Kineococcus sp. NBC_00420: one gene and its partner. The protein of the gene in region 2 interacts with the protein of the main gene of each other region in a pairwise test. Links are inferred from orthologs where the notes say so. Each region holds a gene or a part of one and is shown on either strand. Other genes may lie near its edges.

Region 1 (3,040 bases), 990 kb from region 2 along the record:
CTTCTCGGTCCGATTCCCGTGGTGAAACGTTCTGGGAACGGGAACCTCTGCATCAGAGGCTGTTCACCGACGGTTTCCATGATCGAAGAAGCCCCGGCCTGCTGATCGAGTGATCATTTCCGAGACAACTCGTGCACTCTCTGCAACTAGCTATATGCTCTCGGTGACGACCTAGTTCGGGGGCGTCACCACGCCGACCGGTTCGGTACATCGCACAGCTCCCCGGTGTGCACCGGGGCTCTCGTCACGGAGGCACCATGTCCAGCACCGCCATCCCGTCCCGCTCCTCCCGCCGCCTCGCGCGTCTCGCCGCCGGTCTCGCGGCCACCGCCGTCCTGGCCGGTGGCGGTCTGGCCTCGGCGGCCGTCGCGTCGGCTGCCCCGTCCGCGACCCTCACGACCGCCAAGGTGGCCCCCGGGTTGAAGGCGACCTCGACGGTCGAGCGCAAGGAATCGGCGACGCAGCGCAAGGAGTCCACGGTCGACCGCAAGGAGTCCGCGACCCAGCGCAAGGAATCCACGGTCGCCCGCAAGGAATCCAGCACGCAGCGCAAGGAGTCCACGGTCGCCCGCAAGGAATCCGCGACCCTGCGCAAGGAGTCCGCGGTGGACCGCAAGGAATCGGTCACCTCCGAGAAGGAGCGCTGAACCGCTCCTCCAGACCTGCCGGTCCAGACGAACCGAACCCCCCGCACACAGCGCCTGCTCCCCCGGGACCGGGCGCTGTCGTGCGTCCAGCCCTGCCCCCCAGCGTCACCGCTCGCTCACACACCCCCTCGCGCTGCGTGCGGGACGTGGTGAGAGGATCGCGACGGAGCAGTCGCCAGCACAGCCGACCTCAGGAGCATTTCGTGGCAGGTGCCGCCGAGCAGCAGTACGACGTCGTCATCCTCGGGGGAGGTAGTGGGGGCTATGCCGCCGCACTGCGTTCCGCCGAGCTGGGCCTGAAGGTGGCCCTGGTGGAGAAGGACCTCCTCGGAGGGACCTGCCTGCACCGCGGGTGCATCCCGACCAAGGCCCTCCTGCACGCCGCCGAGGTCGCCGACACGACCAGGGAGTCGGAGACCTTCGGGGTCCGCGCCTCCTTCGAGTCCATCGACATGGCGGGCGTCAACAAGTACAAGGACGGCGTCATCGCGCGCCTCTACAAGGGTCTGCAGGGGCTCGTGAAGTCCCGCAAGATCGACCTGATCTCCGGGACCGGCAAGCTCGTCGCGAAGAACACCGTCGAGGTCGACGGTCAGCGCTACACGGGCCGGTCCGTCGTCCTGGCCTCGGGTTCCTACTCCCGCAGCCTGCCCGGCCTCGAGATCGGTGGCCGGATCATGACCAGCGAGACGGCCCTCGGCCTGGACTCGGTGCCCGAGAAGGTCATCGTCCTCGGCGGCGGGGTCATCGGCGTCGAGTTCGCGAGCGTGTGGCGTTCCTTCGGTGCCGACGTGACGATCGTCGAGGCCCTCCCGCACCTGGTCCCCCTCGAGGACGAGGCGGCCAGCAAGGCCCTCGAGCGCGCGTTCCGCAAGCGCGGCATCACGTTCTCCCTCGGCGTCCGCTTCAAGGGGGTCGAGCAGACCGACTCCGGTGTCGTCGTCACCCTCGAGGACGGCAAGACCTTCGACGCCGACCTCATGCTCGTCGCCGTCGGTCGTGGTCCGAACACCGCCGGCCTCGGCTACGAGGAACAGGGCATCACGATGGACCGCGGGTTCGTCCTCACCGACGAGCGCCTCGCGACCAACGTCGCCGGCGTCTACGCCGTCGGCGACATCGTCCCCGGCCTGCAGCTGGCCCACCGCGGGTTCGCCCAGGGCATCTTCGTCGCCGAGGAGATCGCCGGTCTCGACCCGAAACCTGTCGACGAGCTCGGCATCCCGAAGGTGACCTACTGCGAGCCCGAGGTCGCCTCCGTCGGCCTCACCGAGGCCAAGGCCCGGGAGAAGTTCGGTGACGTCGACGTCCTCGAGTACAACCTCGGGGGCAACGGCAAGAGCCAGATCCTCGGCACAACCGGTTTCGTCAAGCTGGTCCGGCAGAAGGACGGCCCCGTCGTGGGCGTCCACATGGTCGGCTCCCGCATGAGCGAGCAGGTCGGCGAGGCGCAGCTCATCGTGAACTGGGAGGCCTACCCCGAGGACGTCGCCGCCCTCGTGCACACCCACCCCACCCAGAACGAGGCCGTCGGAGAGGCGTTCCTGGCGCTGGCCGGGAAACCGCTGCACTCCCACTCCTGACCCGAAACTGAAACCCGCGGCGTCCTCCGGGCGCCGGAGAACGTCCGTGAGGAGAACCGAAGACATGTCGAACTCGGTGCAGATGCCCGCTCTCGGTGAGAGCGTGACCGAGGGCACCGTCACGCGGTGGCTGAAGTCGGTCGGTGACACCGTCGAGGTGGACGAACCGCTGCTGGAGGTGTCCACCGACAAGGTCGACACCGAGATCCCCTCGCCGATCGCCGGTGTCCTGCTGGAGATCCTCGTGCCCGAGGACGAGACGGCCGACGTCGGCGCCGACCTGGCCCGCATCGGTGAGGCGAGCGAGCAGGGCGGTGGGGAGTCCGCGCCGGCGCCGCAGGAGGAGTCGAGCACGGAACCCGCGCCGGAGCCCGAACCCGCACCGGAGCCCGAACCCGCACCGGAGCCCGAACCCGCGGCCCCGTCCGCCCCGGCCCCGGCTGCTGCGCCCTCCGCCGGCTCCGGTGGTGGCGAGCCCGTCAAGATGCCCGCGCTCGGTGAGTCCGTCACCGAGGGCACCGTCACCCGCTGGCTCAAGGCCGTCGGGGACAGCGTCGAGGTCGACGAACCGCTCCTCGAGGTCTCGACCGACAAGGTCGACACCGAGATCCCCTCCCCGATCGCCGGCACCCTGCTGGAGATCCTCGTCGGCGAGGACGAGACGGCCGACGTCGGCGCCGACCTCGCCCGCATCGGCGACGCCTCCGCGCAGTCCCCGGCCCCGCAGGAGGAGACCCCCGCGCCGCAGGAGTCGCCGCGGGAGGAGTCCCTGGCCGACGAGGTCGCGGAGCGCGAGACCGCGCAGTCGCA
Region 2 (4,350 bases):
GACCGTGCTGTAGGCGGCGCGCAGGTCGGGGGAGACGACGGGGTTCGCGGCGTCGAGCGGGTTGCTCGCGCCCGCGACCCCGTCGAGGCCGTTGAGCTCCTGGATGGCGGCGAGGACCTTCGCCGAGTTCTCCGCCGAGGTGATCTGCTGACCCTCGGGCACCTCGAAGACGACCTGGGCCGATCCGCCGTTCGCGGTGTCGCCGAACTCCTCCCCGATGAGGCGCAGCGCGGTCGTCGACTCCTGGCCGGGGATCTCGAAGGAGTTCACCGTCTTCCCCGACAGGGTGGCGGCGCCGACCCCGGTCAGGGCGAGGAGCAGGACCCAGACGGCCACGACGAGGCCGCGGCGGCGGAACGCGCCGGCTCCGAGGCGGTGCAGGAAGGTCGCCATCTCAGTTCTCCTCGGCGGTGTGCCCGAGCGCGGCGAGCGCAGCGGTGATCAGGTGGGGGCGGACGGTCGCGGCGTCGAGGTCGCGGAAGGCGAGCGAGGTGACGGCGAGCCCGCTGACGGCGGTGGTGATCCGCACGCCGCGGTCCAGGACGGCGGCGCTGGGCGGTTGCTCGCTCTTGACGATCTCCGTGCCGAAGGAGCGGAACAGCACCTCGCCGAGGTGGTCCAACCGGTCGGAGGACAGCGCCCCCTGGCTGATCGTCGTCAGCATGAAGGAGACGAGCCCGGGACGTCGCTCGGCGAGGGCGACGAGGGCTTCGACCACGGTCCGGTCGCGCCCGGGACCGGTCGGGAGGTCCGTCACCTGGGTGGCGATGCGCTCGAAGTGCCCGACCGTGTGCGCCACGGTCGCCTCCTCCAGCGCCTCCTTGCTCGGGAAGCGGTGCAGCAGACCGGTCTTGGAGTAGCCGACCGCGTCGGCCACCCGCTGCACCGAGGTCTGCTCGATCCCGTGGCGGGCGAACAGCGCCGCCGCCGCCTCGAGGATCTCCTCGTCGATCTGTTCCTTCGTCAACCGGGGCACCCGACCACTGTAGACCGGTGTGGACCGAGTCGGTCGCACAAGGACCGGTTCGGTCCATCGCGGGCGGTGGGTCGTGTCGGAGGTGAGGCCTACCCTTGACCCACGATGAGCACTCTCTTCGACGACCTCCCGCTGGGCCCCTCCTCGAGCGGCGACCCGAACGGCGGCAGGACCGCGCCGACCCCGCGCCGGGGGGCGGACCCGGCTGCCCTGCTCGAGGGGCTGAACCCGCAGCAGCACCAGGCCGTCGTGCACGCGGGGTCTCCGCTGCTGATCGTCGCGGGCGCCGGCTCGGGCAAGACGCGGGTCCTGACCCACCGCATCGCCTACCTGCTCGCCGAGGGCCGTGCCACCGCCGGGCAGGTCCTCGCGATCACCTTCACCAACAAGGCCGCCGCCGAGATGCGCGAACGCGTGGCCGCCCTGGTGGGCGACCAGGTCGGTGTGAACGTGGGGATGGGGTCCCGCAGCATGTGGGTCTCGACCTTCCACTCCGCCTGCGTGCGCATCCTGCGCCGCGAGGCCCAGCACCTGGGGATGCGGACGTCGTTCTCGATCTACGACTCCGCCGACTCCCAGCGGCTCATGGCGATGGTCGGCCGCGAGCTGCAGCTGGACCCGAAGAAGCACGCGCCGCGGGCGATGTCGACGATGGTGTCGAACCTCAAGAACGAGCTCGTCGACGAGGAGACCTTCTTCGACCGGGCGAACTCCGAGAGCGGCAACGAGACCGAACGCGTCCTCGCGAAGGCCTACCGGATGTACCAGCAGCGGCTGCGCCAGGCCAACGCCATGGACTTCGACGACCTGATCATGTCCACGGTGCACCTCCTGCAGGCCTTCCCGGACGTCGCGGAGCACTACCGCCGACGCTTCCGCCACGTGCTGGTCGACGAGTACCAGGACACCAACCACGCGCAGTACATGCTGGTGAAGGAACTCGTCGGCACCGGTGAGGGCCCCGTCCCGCGCGGGGAGCTGACCGTCGTCGGTGACGCGGACCAGTCGATCTACGCCTTCCGCGGCGCGACGATCCGCAACATCGTCGAGTTCGAGCAGGACTACCCGGACGCGACGACGGTGCTGCTGGAGCAGAACTACCGCTCGACGCAGAACATCCTGACCGCGGCCAACGAGGTCATCAAGCTCAACGACGACCGCCGGCCGAAGAACCTCTGGACGGCCTCGGGCGCGGGGGAGCAGATCGTCGGGTACGTCGCCGACGACGAGCACGACGAAGCCGCCTTCGTCGCCGAGGAGGTCGACCGCCTCCACGACGCGGGATCGCTGAAGTACAAGGACGTCGCCGTCTTCTACCGGACGAACGCGCAGTCGCGTTCGCTGGAGGAGGTCTTCATCCGCACCGGGCTGCCCTACAAGGTGGTCGGCGGGACGCGCTTCTACGAGCGCAGGGAGGTCAAGGACGCCGTCGCCTACCTGCGCGTCCTCGACAACCCCGACGACACGGTGAACATGCGCCGCGTCCTCAACACCCCCAAGCGCGGGATCGGCGAACGGGCCGAGGCCGCGATCGTGGTGCTGGCCGAACGCGAGCGGATCGGCTTCAACGCCGCGCTGGACCGCGCCGACGAGGCGATCGGTCTGGTGTCGCGCTCCCTGAACGCGATCCAGGGTTTCGCCCAGCTGATCCACGACCTGCGCACGCTGGCGGAGTCGGGGGCCGCCCCCTCCGTGGTGCTCGAGGCGATCCTGGAGCAGAGCGGTTACCTCGCCGAACTCCGGGCGAGCTCGGACCCGCAGGACGAGTCCCGGGTGGAGAACCTCTCCGAACTCGTCGCGGTGGCCGAGGAGTTCTCCGAGGACAACCCCGAGGGGACCCTCTCGGACTTCCTGGAACGCGTCTCCCTCGTGGCCGACGCCGACCAGATCCCTGCCGGTGCCGAGGACGACGGTGTCGTGACGCTCATGACGCTGCACACGGCGAAGGGGCTGGAGTTCCCCGTCGTGTTCCTCACCGGCATGGAGGACGGGACCTTCCCGCACATGCGCTCCCTCGGGGACCCCGACCAGCTGGCCGAGGAACGTCGCCTCGCCTACGTCGGCCTGACCCGGGCGCGCGAACGGCTCTACCTGTCCCGCTCGGCCGTCCGGAGCGCCTGGGGCGCACCGCAGCAGTACCCGCCGTCACGGTTCCTCGACGAGGTCCCCGCGACGCTGGTCGAGTGGAAGCGTGCGCAGTCGGCGTTCCAGAACGTCGCCTCCCCGAGCGCCGCGTCGCGGATCTCCCAACGCCCGGGGGTGCGTTCCGCCGGCAACCGGCCGGTCATCACCCTGAACCCCGGCGACCGGGTGACGCACGACTCCTTCGGCCTCGGCACCGTCGTGCGCATGGAGGGCGAGGGCGACAAGACCATCGCGCACATCGACTTCCGGTCCGAGGGGACGAAACGGCTGCTGCTCAGGTACGCGCCGGTCGAGAAGCTCTGACCACGGACGCCACCTCGCGGGGACGTTCCAGCGGCAGCAGGTGACCCGCCCCGGGCAACGTCACGAACGTCGCCCGGGGGTAGGCCACCCCGTTCAGCTCCCGCTGGGCGTTCTCGCCCAGGTCACCGTCCGCACCGCCCGCCACGAGGACCGCGGGCAGGTCGAGGACCCCGACCCGCTCGGACCAGTCCTCCCGCGACCCGAACTCCAGCCAGTTCCGCCAGGCCAGCGGGGAGGAGCGGAGCAGGTCGGTGACGGCGCGTTCCGCGGCCGCGAGTTCCAGGGGTCCGCCCACGTTCGTCGCGACGAACTCACTGGCGGCGGCGGCGTCCAGCGGGCCGTCCTGCACCCAGGACAGCATGAGCGCCCGGCGTTCCTCCGCCATCGGCTCGGGGACCGGCGGGGAGCCGGCGAGCAGGAGCACCCCCGAAGGGGGTGGGAGTTCCCCGGCGAGCGCCCGCGCCGCGACGACGGATGCGATCTTCCCGCCCATGCTGTGCCCCAGCAGGATCCAGTCGTCGTCCACCGCCGAGAGCCGCTGCACGACGTGGTCGGCCATCGCCCGTACCGAGGTCCCGAGTTCCACCGGTGCGTCGCCGAAACCCGGCAGGTCGAGCGCGCGGAGCTCGAACTCCGGACCGAGTTCCGCGGCCAGCGCGTCGAAGGCGAGGCGGCTCGACCCGAGGGCGTGCAGACAGACGACAGTGGTGCTCACAGCGCCCATCCTCGGGGCGGAACGGGTGACCGGCGCGTCGGAGCGGCGCTGCGGGCTACTGCCCGAACGTGTACCGCAGGTTCGCGTTGATCAGCTGGTTCACCCGGCGACGCAGGTGCCCCAGCGACGACGGCTCGGGGAGCTGGTCCTCGACCAGCAGGGTCCACCGCAGGTCCGTCCCCTGGTGAGCCGCGTCCCACGGCAGCTCGAA

The links. The genes of interacting proteins can lie anywhere in the genome.
Region 1: the proteins of pcrA (region 2) and lpdA interact in binary tests that used the Escherichia coli proteins (3 or more experiments, as listed by UniProt). The link is inferred for Kineococcus sp. NBC_00420 from one-to-one orthologs.

Annotation. Positions count from the first base shown.
Region 1 is NZ_CP107930.1:4,777,215-4,780,254, reverse strand. Bases 89-3,040 are described here. They hold lpdA (dihydrolipoyl dehydrogenase), read left to right. Parts: upstream 89-850; coding sequence 851-2,230; downstream 2,231-3,040. Other genes in these bases: sucB (2-oxoglutarate dehydrogenase, E2 component, dihydrolipoamide succinyltransferase), read left to right, coding at 2,295-3,040; OG218_RS23385 (hypothetical protein), read left to right, coding at 258-647. UniProt on the Escherichia coli protein: Lipoamide dehydrogenase is a component of the glycine cleavage system as well as of the alpha-ketoacid dehydrogenase complexes.
Region 2 is NZ_CP107930.1:3,785,928-3,790,277, forward strand. Bases 703-3,752 are described here. They hold pcrA (DNA helicase PcrA), read left to right. Parts: upstream 703-1,081; coding sequence 1,082-3,424; downstream 3,425-3,752. Other genes in these bases: OG218_RS18710 (TetR/AcrR family transcriptional regulator), read right to left, coding at 703-976; OG218_RS18720 (alpha/beta fold hydrolase), read right to left, coding at 3,396-3,752. Also shown: OG218_RS18705 (MMPL family transporter), read right to left, coding at 1-393; more of OG218_RS18710, read right to left, coding at 395-702; more of OG218_RS18720, read right to left, coding at 3,753-4,139; OG218_RS18725 (hypothetical protein), read right to left, coding at 4,195-4,350. UniProt on the Escherichia coli protein: A helicase with DNA-dependent ATPase activity. Unwinds DNA duplexes with 3'-5' polarity. Translocates on single-stranded DNA with 3'-5' polarity. Initiates unwinding more efficiently from a nicked substrate than double-stranded DNA.